2 regions of the Streptomyces zhihengii genome follow, and region 1 is predicted to be linked to the other one. Evidence: predicted binding sites of a transcription regulator. Region 1 holds the regulator's gene; the other holds the start of a gene.

The links. The regulator HspR, encoded in region 1, represses chaperone genes until heat shock. The targets are predictions, from matches to a motif close to TTGAGNNNNNNNNNCTCAA.
Region 2: lon (endopeptidase La) is a predicted target of HspR. The motif match lies at 6,846-6,864, and genes of this name have one in related genera.

The regions. Positions count from the first base shown of each region.
Region 1 covers NZ_JAFEJA010000001.1:3,993,426-4,002,391, forward strand. Annotated here, with positions in the region: gene clpB (ATP-dependent chaperone ClpB) at 1-1,815, opposite strand, end outside; gene JE024_RS16695 (pyridoxamine 5'-phosphate oxidase family protein) at 1,957-2,361, shown strand; gene JE024_RS16700 (Rieske (2Fe-2S) protein) at 2,495-2,812, opposite strand; gene JE024_RS16705 (hypothetical protein) at 2,809-3,066, opposite strand; gene JE024_RS16710 (helix-turn-helix domain-containing protein) at 3,195-4,178, shown strand; gene JE024_RS16715 (heat shock protein transcriptional repressor HspR) at 4,267-4,719, opposite strand; gene dnaJ (molecular chaperone DnaJ) at 4,721-5,908, opposite strand; gene grpE (nucleotide exchange factor GrpE) at 5,939-6,595, opposite strand; gene dnaK (molecular chaperone DnaK) at 6,592-8,442, opposite strand; gene JE024_RS16735 (sugar transferase) at 8,670-8,966, shown strand, end outside.
Region 2 covers NZ_JAFEJA010000001.1:2,894,008-2,902,973, reverse strand. Annotated here, with positions in the region: gene JE024_RS11815 (multifunctional oxoglutarate decarboxylase/oxoglutarate dehydrogenase thiamine pyrophosphate-binding subunit/dihydrolipoyllysine-residue succinyltransferase subunit) at 1-2,977, opposite strand, end outside; gene JE024_RS11810 (HAMP domain-containing sensor histidine kinase) at 3,246-4,349, opposite strand; gene JE024_RS11805 (response regulator transcription factor) at 4,346-5,083, opposite strand; gene JE024_RS11800 (spermidine synthase family protein) at 5,187-5,888, opposite strand; gene JE024_RS11795 (GNAT family N-acetyltransferase) at 6,028-6,675, opposite strand; gene lon (endopeptidase La) at 6,887-8,966, shown strand, end outside.

The DNA of each region.
Region 1 (8,966 bases):
GAACGAGCCCGTCGGCCGGTCCGGGTCGGCGACGCCCGCCCGGCTGCGGCGCACCGCGTCGGAGACGGCCTGCACGGCCTCGCCCTGGCCGATGAGGCGGCGGCCCAGCTCCTGCTCCATGCGCAGCAGCTTCTGGGTCTCGCCCTCCAGCAGCCGGCCGGCCGGGATGCCCGTCCAGGAGCCGACCACGTCGGCGATGTCGTCCGGGCCGACCTCCTCCTTGACCATGGTGTCCCTGGACGCCTCCTCCTCGGCCTCGGACGCGGCCTCCAGGTCGCGTTCCAGGGAGGGGATCTCGCCGTAGAGCAGCTTGGACGCGGTGTCGAAGTCGCCGTCGCGCTGGGCGCGTTCGGCCTGGCCGCGCAGGTCGTCCAGGCGCTCCTTGAGCTCACCGACCCGGTTGAGGCCCTGCTTCTCCTTCTCCCAGCGGGCGGTCAGGCCGCGCAGCTCCTCCTCCCGGTCGGCGAGGTCGCGGCGCAGCTTCTCCAGCCGCTGCTTGGAGGCCGGGTCCGACTCGTTCTTCAGGGCCAGCTCCTCCATGCGCAGCCGGTCGACGGCGCGCTGGAGCTCGTCGATCTCGACGGGCGAGGAGTCGATCTCCATACGGAGCCGGGAGGCCGCCTCGTCGACGAGGTCGATCGCCTTGTCGGGCAGGAAGCGCGAGGTGATGTACCGGTCGGAGAGGGTGGCGGCGGCGACCAGGGCGCTGTCGTTGATCTGCACCTTGTGGTGGGCCTCGTAGCGGCCCTTGAGCCCGCGCAGGATCGCGATGGTGTCCTCGACGCTCGGCTCGGCGACCAGCACCTGCTGGAAGCGGCGCTCCAGCGCCGGGTCCTTCTCGATCCGCTCGCGGTACTCGTCGAGCGTGGTGGCGCCGACCATGCGCAGCTCGCCGCGGGCGAGCATGGGCTTGAGCATGTTGCCCGCGTCCATGGCCGAGTCGCCGCCGGCGCCCGCGCCGACGACGGTGTGCAGCTCGTCGATGAAGGTGATGATCTGCCCGTCGCTGTCCTTGATCTCGGAGAGCACGGTCTTCAGCCGCTCCTCGAACTCGCCGCGGTACTTGGCGCCCGCGACCATGGCGCCGAGGTCGAGCGAGACCAGGCGCTTGTTGCGCAGCGACTCCGGGACGTCGCCCTTCACGATGCGCTGGGCGAGACCCTCGACGACGGCGGTCTTGCCGACGCCGGGCTCGCCGATGAGCACCGGGTTGTTCTTGGTGCGCCGCGACAGCACCTGCACGACGCGGCGGATCTCCTGGTCACGGCCGATGACCGGGTCGAGCCGGCCCTCCCGTGCCGCGGCGGTGAAGTCGGTGCCGAACTTCTCCAGCGCCTTGTACTGACCCTCGGGATCGGGTGTGGTCACCCGGCGTCCTCCTCGTACCGTCTCGAAAGCGTCCAGCAGCTTCTTCGCCGTGGCGCCCTGCCCGTCCAGCACCCCGCCCGCGGCCCCGCCCTTGGCGGCGACGCCGATCAGCAGGTGCTCGGTGGAGACGTAGTCGTCCCCCAGCTCCTTCGCCCGCTTCGCCGCGTCGGCGATGACGGCCAGCAGCTCGCGGTTGGGCTGGGGCGGTGCGACCGTGGAGCCGGTGACGCTGGGCAGCGAGGCGAGGACGCGTTCGGCCCCGGCGCGCACGGCGGCCTGGTCCGCCTCCACGGCGGCCAGCAGGTCGATGATGTTCTCGTTGTCCTGGCCGGCCAGGAGCGCCAGCAGCAGATGGGCCGGTGTCAGGTCGGCGTGTCCGTCCTGCACGGCCCGGTTGCTGGCGGCGTTGATCGCATCCCGGCTCTTGTTGGTCAGCTCGGCGTCCACGTGCGGTGTCTCCTCCTTGCCGGTGGGCTCATCAGGGACCGCTCGGCCCCTCGGTCACAATGACTCAGTCAACGTCCACAAAGTTGAGTCTATTCCACTCAGGGTGGCTCGTGGGGCCGAAAGGGGAGCTATGTTCCGGTCATGGCCATCGACCCCCGTGAACCCGGCGAGTCCTATCTCAGCTTCTGGCGCGAGAGGCACATCTGCACATTGACGACACCCAGGCCGGACGGCTCACCGCACGTCGTGGCGGTCGGGGCGACCTACGACCCGGAGAGCGGCATCGCCCGGGTGATCACCGGACGGCACACCCGCAAGGCCGCCAACGTCCTCGCCGCGGGCCCCGAGGGGGCGCGGGTGGCGCTCTGCCAGGTGGACGGGCGGCGCTGGGCGACGCTGGAGGGCGTGGCGAGCGTCCGTACGGACGCCGCGTCGGTGGCCGACGCGGAGGCGCGCTACAAGGTGCGCTACGGCCGCGACCCGAGGCCCAACCCGGACCGGGTGGTCATCGAGATCGCGCTGACGCGGGCCATGGGCCGGGCGTAGGCGCCGGCGGCCCGGAGCGGCCGCGGCCGCGGCGGAATCCAGGCAGCACAACGGCGCCATCGTGTTTCAGGTCCACGATGGCGCCGCTGTGTGGGGGAAGCACCTGAGCGATTTGAAACGACGGGGGAATCGCTCAGGCACTGCGGGGGGTGGCGGTGGTGTCCGACTCGACGAGCTGATGGTCACGCGCGTCGAGGTTGACAAAAATCATGCCGTACCGGATGGCACAGCGAACGGGCTGCGGGGCCCCTCGCGGCCGGCGCAGGCACCGGTACGCGCGGACGTCCTCGTCCTCTTCGCGGGCGACGACGATCGGCTCGCCGAACAGGGTGACCATCAACGAGTCGCCACGGTGGGGGATGGCCGTGACGAGATCGATGAAATGCCACCCGGACCGGTAGGCCGTTGCCATCTCGCGCCGGAAGACCCGGTCGTCCGGGGGGATGGTCATGCGTCGGCGTCCGCGTCGGCGGGAGCACTCTCCCAGGAGAGTTCGGTTCCGCCGGCGACCACGACGTGCGTGGGCTCGGCCTCCCACGAGGGCTCACCGTTGACCACCGCGGGCTCGGACTCCCACGAGGGCTCACCGTTGGCCACGGCGGTAGCCGGCTTGACCTCCCACGAGGGCTCGCCGTTGGTCACCGCGGCGCCGAACGCGGCCACCGCGGCAGCGAGCGTGCAAAGTATGCCAACCGTCCTGTTCATGGAGGATCTCCACCCCATTCTGTTCATTACCCTCCCCCCGCGTCTAAGACGATGTCTCACGCCGAATGCTTCCACCAGCGACCACGGGCATCATGTTCCTGTAATTCAGGACCCTGAGGGGGTGTCACATGGCGTCGAACCAGCATGAAACGGGACATAGGCATAGTGCTGCCGAACTATGCGAAGCGGGGAAGAACCTCTACGCAACGGCCCTGCGGACCGGCCGGCTCTCCCGCGCGGAGGCCCTGGAGGCTCCCTGCCTGCTCGACCTCGTACTGCTGCGCCCCGACCCCGACGACCCTCAGTGGCTGCGCCCCGTGCCTCCCTCGCTCGCCCTCAACCAGCTGATGCACCCCATCGAACGGGAGATCCAGGAGCGCCGGCAGCTCGCGATGTCGATCGCCGGCACCTTCGAACCGTTCATGAACCTGACAGCCCAGGACCTGTCCGCGCGCCACGCCATCACCGTGCTCGAAGGTCTGACACACATCAACACAGCACTCGACCGGGCAACTGTCGAGTGTGCGGAGGAACTTCTCACGGTACAGCCAGGAAGCGGCCGCCGCCCGGACACACTGGAACACGCCCTGCGCCGGGCGGAGCCGCTGCTCCAGAACGGCGTGAAGATGCGCACGCTGTACCAGCACACCGCCCGGCACCATCCCTCCACCCTGGCCTACGTGGAGCGGGTGAACCCGTACGGCGTCGAGGTCCGCACCCTCGAGGAGATCATCGACCGGCTGATCATCATCGACCGGAAAGTGGCGTTCGTGCCCGCCCGGAGCGACCGGCAGGTCGCCCTCGAACTGCGCCACGAGGGGCTCGTGCGCTATCTGGTGGGCGTCTTCGAGCAGTTCTGGCTGCACGCCACCCCGTGGGAGGAGCAGCTCTCCTACGCCCCCGGGATGGACGGCATCACCAGCGTCCAGCGCTCGATCGCCAAGCTGCTCGTCGAAGGCCATGTGGACGACTCCATCGCCCGCCGCCTCGGGATGAACGTCCGCACCTGCCGCGCCCACATCGCCAAGCTGAACGCCACCCTGGGCAGCGGCAGCAGGGCCCAGCTCGGCTACCTCATCGCCCAGTCCGGCATCCTCGACGACGACCGCTGAGCGGGCGCCCCACGGCGCCTGACGGGGCACGGCGAAGGGGCCGGGGAGCGTCACGCTCCCCGGCCCCTCCGACGCCTTGCGCGGCCCGCTACTCGGACCGTCGGGGCCGCCACACGACCAGCGCGCTGGTGTGCTGCACGTCCTGGTAGGGCACCAGGTCACGCCGGTACGAGGCGTGCACCTGCGCCTCCCGCTGCTGCATCGCCGCCGCCGCGCCCTCGACCGCCGCCGACAGCTCGGCGACCCGGGCCTGGAGCGCGGCGACCTGGTTCTCCAGTTCGATGATGCGCTTGATGCCCGCGAGGTTGATGCCCTCGTCCTGCGACAACTGCTGGACGGTGCGCAGCAGTTCGATGTCGCGGGCCGAGTAGCGCCGGCCCCGGCCCGCGGTGCGGTCGGGGGAGACGAGACCGAGGCGGTCGTACTGCCGCAGGGTCTGCGGATGCAGACCCGAGAGCTGTGCGGCCACCGAGATCACGTACACCGGTGACTCGTCGGTCAGTTCGTAGGGGTGGCGACTTCGTCCGGGACGGCCCTCCATGTCAAGCTCCCTTCGCGGCCTGGAACAGCTCGGCCCGCGGGTCCTCGGCCGCGGTGGCTTCGCGGTAGGCCTCCAGCGCTTCCTTCGCCTTGTCGTCCAGCTCCTTCGGCACGGTGACCTCCACCGTGACCAGCAGGTCGCCACGGGTGCCGTCCTTGCGGACCGCTCCCTTGCCCCGGGCCCGCATGGTGCGGCCGTTGGGCGTGCCCGCGGGCAGCTTGAGCGTGACCGGCGGACCGCCGAGGGTGGGGACCTTGACCTCGCCGCCGAGCGCCGCCTCCACATAGGTGACGGGCACGGTGACCGTGAGGTTGTCGTCCTTGCGGCCGAACACGGGGTGGCTGTCGACGTGCACCACCACGTACAGGTCGCCGGCCGGGCCGCCGCGCTCGCCCGGCGCGCCCTTGCCGCGCAGCCTGATGCGCTGCCCGTCGGAGACGCCCGGCGGGATGCGCACCTGCATGGTGCGCGAACTGCGCGCCCGGCCGCTGCCCTTGCACACCTCGCACGGGGTCTCGGCGATCAGGCCGCGCCCCTTGCAGTCCACGCACGGGTCGGTCAGCGAGAACGAGCCGCTGCCGCCGCGCGAGACCTGGCCGGTGCCGACGCAGGTCGGGCACACCCGGGGGGTGCCGTTCTTGTCGCCGGTGCCCGCGCACGCCTTGCAGGGCGCCTGGCTGGACATCCGCAGCGGGACCGTGGCCCCGTCGACGGCCTCGGTGAAGCTGAGCGTCACCTCGGACTCGATGTCCTGCCCGCGGCGCGGCTGCGTCCGCGTGCCCGGACCGGCGCCCCGGTTGAACAGGCCGCCGAAGACGTCCCCGAGGCCGCCGCCGAAGCCGCCGGCGCCGCCGGGTGCTCCCTGGCCCTGGGCGCCTCCGAAGAGGTCGCCCAGGTCGAAGTTGAAGCTCCCGCCGGGGCCGCCGGCGCCGGGGGCCCGGAAGCCCCCGTTGCCGAAGAGGGCGCGCGCCTCGTCGTACTCCTTGCGCCGCTTGGGGTCGCCCAGGATGTCGTTGGCCTCGGAGATCTCCTTGAAGCGCTCCTCGGCCTTGGTGTCGCCCTTGTTGGCGTCCGGGTGGTTCTCGCGGGCGAGCTTCCGGTACGCCTTCTTGATCTCGGCCTCGGTGGCGTCCTTGGGGACGCCGAGAACCTTGTAGTAGTCCTTCTCGACGAAGTCCTTCGTGCTCATCGGCGTCCCTCCTCCCGGACGTTTCGCGCGTCAGCCCGCTTCGGGGCCACCGCTCTCCTCGTCGGCCTGCTTCTCTTCCTTCGGTGCCGGGGCCGCGCCCGGCTGGGGCTCGGCCACGGCGACCCGCGCGGGGCGGATCGTGCGCTCGCCGATGCGGTACCCCGGCTGGAGCACCGCGACGCATGTGGTCTCGGTGACATCCGGAGCGTACGAGTGCATCAGCGCCTCGTGGATCGTCGGGTCGAAGGGCTCGCCCTCCTTGCCGAACTGCTGGAGCCCCATCTTCGCCGCGGCGGTCTCCAGGGACTCGGCGACGGACTTGAACCCGCCGACCAGCTCCCCGTGGTCCCGCGCGCGGCCGATGTCGTCGAGCACGGGCAGAAGTTCGGTCAGCAGCGTCGCCGTGGCGATCTCCTTGACCGTCACCCTGTCGCGTTCCACACGGCGGCGGTAGTTCTGGTACTCGGCCTGGAGCCGCTGGAGGTCCCCGGTGCGCTCGCTGAGCGCGGTGCGGACCTGGTCGAGCTGGGCGGTCAGACCTGCGGTCTTGGCTGCGTCCCCTGCCGGGGCCGCCGGGCCCTCCTTCTCGGAGGGCTCGGCGGACTCGGCGGCGTCGTCAGGTGTCGCGCCGGAGGGGACGTCGGGGTTCTCCTCGTGCTCGTCGAACCCCGGAGTCTCCTCCGTCACGCGGCACCGCCCTTCGTGTCCTTCTCGTCGTCCACGATCTCCGCGTCGACGACGTCGTCGTCGGCCTTGGCCTGCTGCTCGCCACCGGCCGCGCCGGCCGCCGCGCCCTCGGGGGCGGCGTTGGCGTAGAGCGCCTGGCCGAGCTTCTGGCTGACCGCGGCGACCTTCTCGGTCGCGGTGCGGATCTCGGCGCTGTCCTCGCCCTTGAGCTTCTCCTTCAGCTCGGCGAGAGCGGTCTCGACCTCGGTCTTGACGTCGCCGGGGACCTTGTCCTCGTTGTCCTTGAGGAACTTCTCCGTCTGGTAGACGAGGCCCTCGCCCTGGTTGCGGGACTCGGCGGCCTCGCGGCGGCGGTGGTCCTCGTCCGCGTACTGCTCGGCCTCCTGGCGCATCCGGTCGACCTCGTCCTTCGGCAGCGAGGAGCCGCCGGTGACGGTCATCTTCTGCTCCTTGCCCGTGCCCAGGTCCTTCGCGGTCACGTGCATGATGCCGTTGGCGTCGATGTCGAAGGCGACCTCGATCTGCGGGACCCCGCGGGGGGCCGGCGGCAGGCCGGTGAGCTCGAACATCCCGAGCTTCTTGTTGTACGCCGCGATCTCGCGCTCGCCCTGGTAGACCTGGATCTGCACGGACGGCTGGTTGTCCTCGGCCGTCGTGAAGATCTCGGACCGCTTGGTCGGGATCGTGGTGTTGCGCTCGATGAGCTTGGTCATGATGCCGCCCTTGGTCTCGATGCCGAGGGACAGCGGGGTCACGTCGAGGAGCAGGACGTCCTTGACCTCACCCTTCAGGACACCGGCCTGGAGGGCGGCGCCGATGGCGACGACCTCGTCCGGGTTGACGCCCTTGTTGGCGTCCTTGCCGCCGGTGAGCTCCTTGACGAGCTCGGCCACGGCGGGCATACGGGTGGAGCCGCCGACCAGGACCACGTGGTCGATCTCGGACAGCGCGATGCCGGCGTCCTTGATGACGTTGTGGAACGGGGTCTTGCAGCGGTCGAGCAGGTCCGCGGTGAGCTGCTGGAACTGGGCGCGGGTGAGCTTCTCGTCCAGGTGCAGCGGGCCCTCGGCGGAGGCCGTGATGTACGGCAGGTTGATCGAGGTCTCCGTGGAGGACGACAGCTCGATCTTCGCCTTCTCCGCGGCCTCGCGGAGACGCTGGAGAGCCATCTTGTCCTTGGACAGGTCCACGCCGTGGCCGGAGTGGAACTGCTTCACCAGGTAGTCGACGACGCGCTGGTCCCAGTCGTCACCACCGAGGTGGTTGTCGCCGTTGGTGGCCTTCACCTCGACGACGCCGTCGCCGATCTCCAGCAGCGAGACGTCGAAGGTGCCGCCACCGAGGTCGAAGACGAGGATCGTCTGGTCGTCCTTGTCCAGGCCGTAGGCCAGGGCGGCCGCGGTGGGCTCGTTGACGATGCGCAGGACGTTGAGGCCCGCGATCTCACCGGCCTCCTTGGTGGCCTGGCGCTCCGAGTCGTTGAAGTACGCCGGGACGGTGATCACCGCGTCGGTGACCTTCTCGCCCAGGTACGCCTCGGCGTCGCGCTTCAGCTTCTGCAGGATGAAGGCGCTCATCTGCTGCGGGTTGAAGTTCTTCCCGTCGAGCTCGATCTTCCAGTCCGTGCCCATGTGGCGCTTGACGGAGCGGATGGTCCTGTCGACGTTGGTGACCGCCTGGCGCTTGGCGACCTCGCCTACCAGCACCTCACCGTTCTTCGCGAAGGCGACGACGGACGGCGTGGTCCTGGCACCCTCGGCGTTGGTGATGACGGTGGGCTCGCCGCCCTCCAGAACGCTGACGACGGAGTTAGTCGTGCCCAGGTCGATGCCGACCGCACGTGCCATTTCGATCCTCCAGATGACTTGAGTGGAACAGGCTCAAGGATGCAGGACGGAATCGATCGAGTCAACAGACATGAGTCGGGGCCGCTCAACTTTTATCCCGCCCTTACAGGCACCCTCCGCCCGGTGCGCCTCTTCGCGTGGCTCACCCTCCCCCGCCTACCCATCTGCAACAGTCATAGCAGCAGAAATCGGGCACGAATCCTCATGGGCGACGAAGGGCGGCGGACATGTCGGCCAAGCGAACCGTCGATCTGACGGTCGGCACGCTCCTGCTGATCACCCTGGCACCGCTGCTGGCGGCGGCCGCGGCCGCCGTCGCGGCCGGCTCCCCCGGGCCGGTGCTGCGACGCGCGGAGCGGGCCGGCCTGGACGGCCGCGCGTTCACGGTGTTCACGTTCCGCACCACGCACGAGGGGGCCCTCACCCCGGTGGGGCGCCTGCTGCGGCGCCACTTCCTGGAGCTGCTGCCGCAACTGCTCAACGTCGTGCGCGGGGAGATGTCCCTGGTGGGTCCGCGCCCGCTG
Region 2 (8,966 bases), 1.1 Mb from region 1:
CGTACTCGCTGAGCAGCGAGTCGTAGACGTTGTAGCGGGCCTGCTCCTCGGTCAGGTAGAGCAGCGGGGTGTAGTCCTCGCCGGTCTCCTGGTCCACCAGCACCGCGTGGCGCTGGCCGAAGGTGCCGCGGCGGGTGTCCTGGCCGGACAGCCGGACGGGGGTGCCCTCCATCAGCAGCGAACCGATGGCCAGGGTCTCGCCCATGCCCCAGTCGATCGTGCCGTCCTCGACGGAGGCGGCGCGGCGCTGCATCTGCGGCAGCAGCCGCGGGTGCACCGTGATGGTGTCCGGGATGTTGACCTGGGACTCCGCGATCCGCTTGACGATCTCCTGGGAGACCGCCGTGTTGACCGCGACCGGGAACTCCGGCTCGGCGTCCGGGACGTGCGTCGGGGCCGGGTGGCTGGTGGCCTCGCGGACCTCGGCGAAGACCTTCTCGAGCTGGCCCTGGAAGTCCTGGAGCGACTGCTCCGCCTCTTCGAGGGTGATGTCGCCGCGACCGATCAGCGACTCGGTGTAGAGCTTGCGCACCGAGCGCTTCTTGTCGATCAGGTTGTACATCTGCGGGTTGGTGAACGAGGGGTTGTCGCCCTCGTTGTGACCGCGGCGGCGGTAGCAGATGAGGTCGATCACGACGTCCTTGTTGAACGCCTGGCGGAACTCGAAGGCGAGCCGCGCCACGCGCACGACGGCCTCCGGGTCGTCGCCGTTCACGTGGAAGATCGGCGCCTCGATCATGCGGGCCACGTCGGTGGCGTACATCGAGGAGCGCGACGACTCCGGGGCGGCGGTGAAGCCGACCTGGTTGTTGATGACGATGTGGACCGTGCCGCCGGTGCGGTAGCCGCGCAGCTGGGACATGTTCAGCGTCTCGGCGACGACACCCTGGCCGGCGAAGGCCGCGTCACCGTGCAGGGCGACGGGCAGGACGGTGAAGTCCGTGCCGCCCTTGTTGATGACGTCCTGCTTGGCGCGGGCGACACCCTCCAGGATCGGGTCGACCGCCTCCAGGTGGGAGGGGTTGGCGACGAGGGAGACCTTGATCTGCTCGCCGTCCAGCCCGGTGAAGGTGCCCTCGGCGCCCAGGTGGTACTTCACGTCGCCGGAGCCGTGCATCGACTTCGGGTCGAGGTTGCCCTCGAACTCGCGGAAGATCTGCGCGTAGGACTTGCCGACGATGTTGGCCAGCACGTTGAGGCGGCCGCGGTGGGCCATGCCGATGACGACCTCGTCCAGGCGCGACTCGGCGGCGGAGTCGATGACCGCGTCGAGCAGCGGGATGACGGACTCGCCGCCCTCCAGGGAGAAGCGCTTCTGGCCGACGTACTTCGTCTGCAGGAAGATCTCGAACGCCTCGGCGGCGTTCAGGCGGCGCAGGATGCGCAGCTGCTCCTCGCGCTCCGGCTTGTGGTGCGGGCGCTCCACCCGGTCCTGGAGCCACTTGCGCTGCTTCGGGTCCTGGATGTGCATGAACTCGATGCCGGTGGTGCGGCAGTACGACTCGCGCAGCACGCCGAGGATGTCGCGCAGCTTCATCATCGACTTGCCGGCGAAGCCGCCGACGGCGAACTCGCGCTCCAGGTCCCACAGGGTGAGGCCGTGCTCGGTGATGTCCAGGTCGGGGTGCTTGCGCTGGCGGTACTCCAGCGGGTCGGTGTCGGCCATGACGTGGCCGCGGACCCGGTAGGAGTGGATCAGCTCGAAGACCCGCGCGGCCTTGGTGACGTCGTCGTCGTGCGAGGCGTCGATGTCCTTGAGCCAGCGGACCGGCTCGTAGGGGATGCGCAGCGACTCGAAGATGTCGTCGTAGAAGCCGTCCTCGCCGAGGAGGAGGTTCGCCACGATGCGCAGGAACTCGCCCGACGCGGCGCCCTGGATGACGCGGTGGTCGTAGGTGCTGGTGAGGGTCATCACCTTGGAGATGCCCAGCTTGTTCAGGGTGTCCTGCGAGGTGCCCTGGAACTCGGCCGGGTAGTCCATCGAGCCGACGCCCATGATGACGGACTGACCGGGCATCAGACGCGGCACCGAGTGGACGGTGCCGAGGCCGCCGGGGTTGGTCAGCGAGACGGTGACGCCGGTGAAGTCGTCCATCGTCAGCTTGTTGTTGCGGGCGCGGCGGACGATGTCCTCGTAGGCCTGCCAGAACTCGAAGAAGTTCAGCGTCTCGGCCTTCTTGATGCCGGCGACGACGAGCTGGCGGTCGCCGTTCGGCTTCACCAGGTCGATGGCCAGGCCGAAGTTGACGTGCTCCGGCTTCACCAGCGTCGGCTTGCCGTCCTTCTGGGCGAAGGACCAGTTCATCGACGGCATGGCCTTGATGGCCTGCACCATCGCGTACCCGATGAGGTGGGTGAAGGAGATCTTCCCGCCCCGGGCGCGCTTGAGGTGGTTGTTGATGACGATGCGGTTGTCGAACAGCAGCTTCACCGGCACCGCGCGCACGGACGTGGCCGTGGGCAGCTCCAGGGAGGCGCTCATGTTCTTGGCGACCGCGGCGGCCGGGCCGCGCAGCGTCACGAACTCGGGGCCGTCGGCGGACTCCGCGGGGGCGGCCGCGGCCTTGGCCGGTGCGGCCTTCGCCGGGGCGGCCTTGGGCGCGGGCGCCGGAGCGGCCGGCGCGGCGGCGGCGGGCTTCGCCGGGGCCGGAGCCGGAGCCGCGGCGGGCTTCGCCGGGGCGGGGGCGGCCTGGGCGGGCGCCGCCTGCTGCGCGGCGGGCGCGCTCGCAGTCGTGGTGGGGGCGGTCGTGGTCGTGGCGGCGGGCGCCGCCTTGTCCTTGTCCGCCGCGCCGGCTCCCGGCTTGTAGTCGGCGAAGAAGTCCCACCAGGCCCGGTCGACCGAATTCGGGTCCTGGAGGTACTGCTGGTAGATCTCGTCGACGAGCCACTCATTGGCACCGAACGCGGCGGCAGGGTTGGAACCCTGGGCGCCTTGGTCGGCCTGGAGGCTTGAGTTACTGGGGGACTGAGACGACACGGCGAGAACCGCCCTCTTCCGCTTCACAAGGTGATGGACAGCGGAAATAAAGGCTACGCCTCCTTGGCCGAGAGGTGCAGGCCGGGCCGGTCATCGTCGCGCAAGTCACACCGAAAGGCGGGTTTCAGGCTTGTGAATGGCGGGAAACTAGTCCAGTTTCGCCTCTGTGCGGGATCGCCGCTTCACGGCTGCACCCGTGTGGCCTGCAGCCTTCTGCCCGCTCTGCCTCTATCCACGCAGAACGACGCGCTCCGGTTCGAACCCTACGTCAACCTCTTGGTGCGGGTTCTCCCGGAAGGGTGACCCGTATCCGGCATCCGCGTGCGGATTCGGCCACTCCGATGCGACCGCCGTGCAGATCCACCGCCCAGCGCGCGATCGCCAGCCCGAGCCCCGTGCCGCCGTCGCTGCCCGGCCCGTGCGGCGCGGCGACCTGGCCCCGGTTGAACCGCTCGAAGACCCGGTGCCGTTCCTGCTCCGGGATGCCCGGCCCCTCGTCCAGCACTTCGAGGTCCAGCGACTCCCGGCCGAAGCCCCGCCGGGCGCGGACCGTGACCCGGCCGTGCGGCGGCGAGTGCTTCACCGCGTTGTCGATGAGATTCGCCACTACCTGGTGCAGCCGCTCGGCGTCCGCGTGCGCGGTCAGCTCCGGGGGCGAGACGTCCAGGTGCAGATGCACGTCCGTGCGCGTGTGGTGGCCCGAGCCGGAGGCGAGCCCGCGCTGCGAGGACGCCAGGTTGGCCTCCTTCAGCACCCCCGACAGGTACGGCCACACCTCGAACCTGCGGGCCCGCAGCGGCAGCACCCCGTTGTCCAGCCGGGAGAGGTCCAGCAGTGTCTCCACCAGCCGGCCCAGGCGCTCCGTCTGCTTCAGCGCGGTGCGCATGGTCTCCGGATCGGCCGCGGACACCCCGTCGACCACGTTCTCCAGCACGGCGCGCAGCGCGGCGATCGGCGTGCGCAGCTCGTGCGAGACGTTGGCGACCAGCTCCTTGCGGTTGCGGTCCACCGCCTCCAGGTCGTCGGCCATGCGGTTGATGGTCGACGCGAGGTCGCCCAGCTCGTCGCGCCGGTCGGCGCCGCGCACCCGGCGGGTGTAGTCGCCGTGCGATATGCCCCGGGCGACCTTGGTCATCTCGTCCAGCGGCGCGGTCAGGCCGTGCGCCACGAACTGGGTGATCAGCAGCGTGGCGATCATCGTGAAGATGGTGATGAACCGCACCTCGGTCTTGCTGTGGAACGCCATCAGCATCAGACCGGTGGTGATCAGGACCGAGACGACGACCAGCGTGCTCAGCTTGGTCTTGATCGAGATCGTGAGGGATCGGGTGCCCAGCCGCCTGCGCAGCCCGCCGCGCGGCCGCCCGCTCATGGCGCCGGCGTCTCCAGGGCGTAGCCCACACCGTGGACGGTGCGGATCCGCTCCGCGCCGATCTTCCGGCGCAGCGCCTTGATGTGGCTGTCGACGGTCCGGGTGCCGGAGGCGTCGGCCCAGTCCCAGACCTCCGCGAGCAGCTGCTCGCGGGAGAGGACGGCGCGCGGGGTGTTGGCCAGGCACACCAGCAGGTCGAACTCGGTCGGCGTCAGGTGGACGTCCTCGGCCCGCACCCGCACCCGGCGCTGTGCGTGGTCGATCTCCAGCTCGCCCAGGCGCAGGATGCCGCTGCGCGGGGTGACGGCGGCGAGGGCGGCGCGCTCGACACGGCGCAGCAGGACGTGCACCCGGGCGGCGAGCTCGCGCATCGAGAACGGCTTGGTCATGTAGTCGTCGGCGCCGACGCCCAGTCCGACCAGCATGTCCGTCTCGTCGTCACGCGCGGTGAGCATCAGCACCGGTACGGGGCGCTGGGCCTGCACCCGGCGGCAGACCTCCAGGCCGTCGAAGCCGGGCAGCATGACGTCGAGCACCATCAGATCGGGCTGCCACGCCTCGGCGGCGTCGACTGCGGCGGGGCCGTCGAGCGCCGTCTGGACCAGGAAGCCCTCGGCCCGCAGGCGTGCCGCGATGGCATCGACGATCGTGGCGTCGTCCTCGACGACGAGCACCCGGCGCTGGGCTCCTGGCGTGGCCGCGACGCCGTTGTGCGTGGTGTGTGTCTGCTCCATCGCCCCGCCCCTGTTACCTGTTCACTGCGTGCTGCACATGGTTACGGACCGCTGCCGGGCCCGTTTGTGTCCCAGCAGCGTAAGGGCATCGGCGGGGTCGCGGCTACGCAGGGCGAACTCCGAGGTGCACCACGTCCGGTACGCCCCGGGCAAGGCGGATCTCTTCGGTTCTTACCCCGGTGAATCCGGCATTCCGCATCGCTTCCTCGAAGGCGGACGACGGCTGCGCCGACCAGACGGCGAGCACCCCGCCGGGCTTCAGCACCCGTGCGCAGGAGGCCAGTCCGGCAGGTGAGTACAGCTCGCCGTTGTCTTCGGTGACCGTCCAGTCGGGCCCGTTGTCGATGTCCAGGCACAGGGCGTCGAACCGGTCCTCGGTGATGCGCAGGTGCTCCACCAGGTCGGTGTGGAGGATCACGCTCCGTGGATCACCGAGCGCCGTGCCGGAGATCGCCGCGAGCGGCCCCGCGCGGTGCCACTCGATGATCGCCTCCTCGCGCTCGACCACCACGATGTGCCGCCACTGCTCGCCCTCGGCCGCGTGCGCCAGCGAGAACCCGACCCCCAGCCCGCCGATGAGCAGGCTCGGTGCGACGTTCCCCGTCTCCAGCGCCTCGAAGGCGGCGTCGATCAGCCGCCGTTCGGAGCGCCCGTCGGAGGTGTCCATCAGGAAGCAGCCGTTGGCGATGATCTCGTGCACCGGCCCCTCGCCGGTCTCCCGCCTGCGCAGCACCACCTCCCCGTACGGACCCTCGCGCCGGTCCAGGACGAGGGGCTCCGGGGGGACGGACGCGGGGAACGGCATGACGGTGACCTCCGGGCGGCTGGCAGGTGACGACAGGGATCTGCTCCATCCTCACGGGAAACGGGCGGTGCGTTCAAACCACTTCCCGCGGGGGGCCGTCCTACGCGCGATCCGGGCGGCGGGGTGCGTGCCGCGCCGGTCAGTGGCCGACGGTGTGGAAGAGGCTGACCAGCGGGGCCTGGACGTGCCAGCCCAGGGACTCGTACAGCGCACGGCCGTCGGGGGAGGCGCCGAGGACCGCGATGCCGGCGCCCTGGTCGAGCGCGGCCTGCTGGAGGGTGTGCATCACCAGGCGGCCGAGGCCCTTGCGCCGGTGGTGCGGAGCGGTCTCGATCTGGTCGACGACGGCGGTCGCGCCGGTCGCGGCGACCTGGCCGCGGGCCGCGAACGAGCCGTCGGCGGCGGTCACCAGGACGCGCACCACGCCCCCGCGACTCCAGGTCCGCAGGGTGAGTCCGGCGGGGACGGCCGGGGCGGGCGCGGGGCGCAGGGCGGTCCACATCAGCCAGCCCGGTTCGTCGACCTGCCAGTCGGGCCCGGCCCACCGGACGACGTCGGCGGGCTCGGCGAAGACCTTCAGCCACACGGTCGGGGCCGCGACCCGGGCGGCGACCGCGCGCACGGTCGCCTCGTCGCCGGCCGTCAGCACGTGCCGGGTGGCGTGCCGGACCTGGCCGACGTCGACCGTGAACCCCCAGGGGGTGGCCACCGGGTCGGCGGCTCCGCGGGAGACGACCCAGCCGCGTACCCAGGCGTCGACGGCGGCGGTGGTGGACTCGAAGGACATCGGTGCTCCCCGTGTCAGTGCATGTAATGGACTCAATGCGTCAGTGGCTATTACAGCGGATGGGCTGCGGGGCGTCGATGTGACGCGGGCCACGTCCCGGCCGGGCGGCGTGTGCGGGGTGATCGCTCAGAGCGAACGCGGCCGGGGGAACATCTCCGGGCTCACATGCATTGAGTCCATACAGCTCAACTTGACTGCGTTAGGGGAGATCATGGCTGCCGATGCCGAGGACTTCACGGTCCGTTCGCCGCTCACCCTGCCCGTGCTGCCGCTCGACGACGAAGTGGTGCTGCCGGGCATGGTCGTGCCGCTCGACCTGTCCGACACCGAGGTGCGGGCCGCGGTCGAGGCCGCACAGGCCGCGGACCGTCCCTCGGGCAACAAGCCGGAGGTGCTGCTCGTTCCCCGGGTCGACGGCACCTACGCGGCGACCGGCGTGCTCGGCACCGTCGAGCAGGTCGGCCGGCTGTCCGACGGCGACCCCGGCGCGCTGATCCGCGGCGTCGGGCGGGTGCGCATCGGGGCCGGGACCACCGGGCCCGGCGGGGCGCTCTGGGTCGAGGGGACCGCGGTCGAGGAGGCCGTCACCGGCGCCCCCGGCGCCGTCCTGGAACTGGTCACCGAGTACAAGGCCCTCGCCACCGCCTGGCTGAAGAAGCGCGGCGCCTGGCAGGTCGTGGACCGGGTCCAGCAGATCGACGACGTCGCCCAGCTCGCGGACAACTCCGGCTACTCGCCGTTCCTCACCACCGCGCAGAAGATCGAACTGCTGGAGACCTCCGACCCGGTCGCCCGGCTGCGGCTCGCCATCGGCCAGCTCCGCGAGCACCTCGCCGAGCAGGACGTCGCCGAGACCATCGCCAAGGACGTCCAGGAAGGCGTGGACAAGCAGCAGCGCGAGTTCCTGCTGCGCCGCCAGCTCGACGCCGTCCGCAAGGAACTGCGCGAGCTCAACGGCGAGGCGGAGGGCGACGAGTCCGACGACTACCGGGCCCGCGTCGAGGCCGCCGACCTCCCCCAGAAGGTCCGCGAGGCGGCCCTCAAGGAGGTCGAGAAGCTGGAACGCGCCAGCGACCAGTCGCCCGAGGGCTCCTGGATCCGCACCTGGCTGGACACCGTCCTCGAACTGCCGTGGAACGAGCGCACGGAGGACGCCTACGACATCCAGGGCGCCAAGGCCCTGCTCGACGCCGAGCACGCCGGCCTGGCCGACGTGAAGGAACGGATCACCGAGTACCTGGCGGTGCGCAAGCGGCGCGCCGACCGGGGTCTGGGCGTGGTCGGCGGCCGCAGGGGCGGCGCCGTGCTCGCGCTGGTCGGTCCGCCCGGCGTCGGCAAGACCAGCCTCGGCGAGTCCGTCGCGCACGCGATGGGCCGCACCTTCGTCCGCGTCGCCCTCGGCGGCGTGCGCGACGAGGCGGAGATCCGCGGCCACCGGCGCACCTACGTCGGCGCCCTGCCCGGCCGCATCGTGCGGGCGATCAAGGAGGCCGGCTCCATGAACCCGGTCGTCCTGCTCGACGAGATCGACAAGGTCGGCTCCGACTTCCGCGGCGACCCCGCCGCGGCCCTGCTCGAAGTCCTCGACCCGGCCCAGAACCACACCTTCCGCGACCACTACCTGGAGGTCGAACTCGACCTCAGCGACGTGGTGTTCCTCGCCACCGCCAACGTCCTGGAATCGATCCCCGAGGCCCTGCTCGACCGGATGGAACTGGTCAGGCTCGACGGCTACACGGAGGACGAGAAGGTCGTCATCGCCCGGGACCACCTGCTGCCGCGGCAGCTGGAGCGCGCGGGCATCGAGCCCGGCGAGGTGACCCTCGACGACTCGGCCCTGCGCCGGCTCGCCGGCGAGTACACCCGCGAGGCCGGCGTCCGGAACCTGGAGCGCTCCGTCGCCCGGCTGCTCCGCAAGATCGCGGCGCAGCACGAGCTGGGCGACCGGGAGCTGCCGTTCACCGTCACCGACGGCGATCTGCGGGCGCTGATCGGCCGGCCGCACCATGTGCCGGAGTCCGCCCAGGACCCGTCCGAGCGCCGCACCGCGGTGCCGGGCGTGGCCACCGGGCTCGCCGTCACCGGCGCCGGCGGGGACGTCCTCTTCGTGGAGGCGTCACTGGCCGACCCGGAGACGGGCGCGGCCGGACTGACCCTGACCGGCCAGCTCGGCGACGTGATGAAGGAGTCGGCGCAGATCGCGCTCAGCTTCCTGCGCTCGCACGGCGCGGAGCTGGAGCTCCCGGTCGCCGACCTCAAGGACCGGGGCGTGCACATCCACTTCCCGGCGG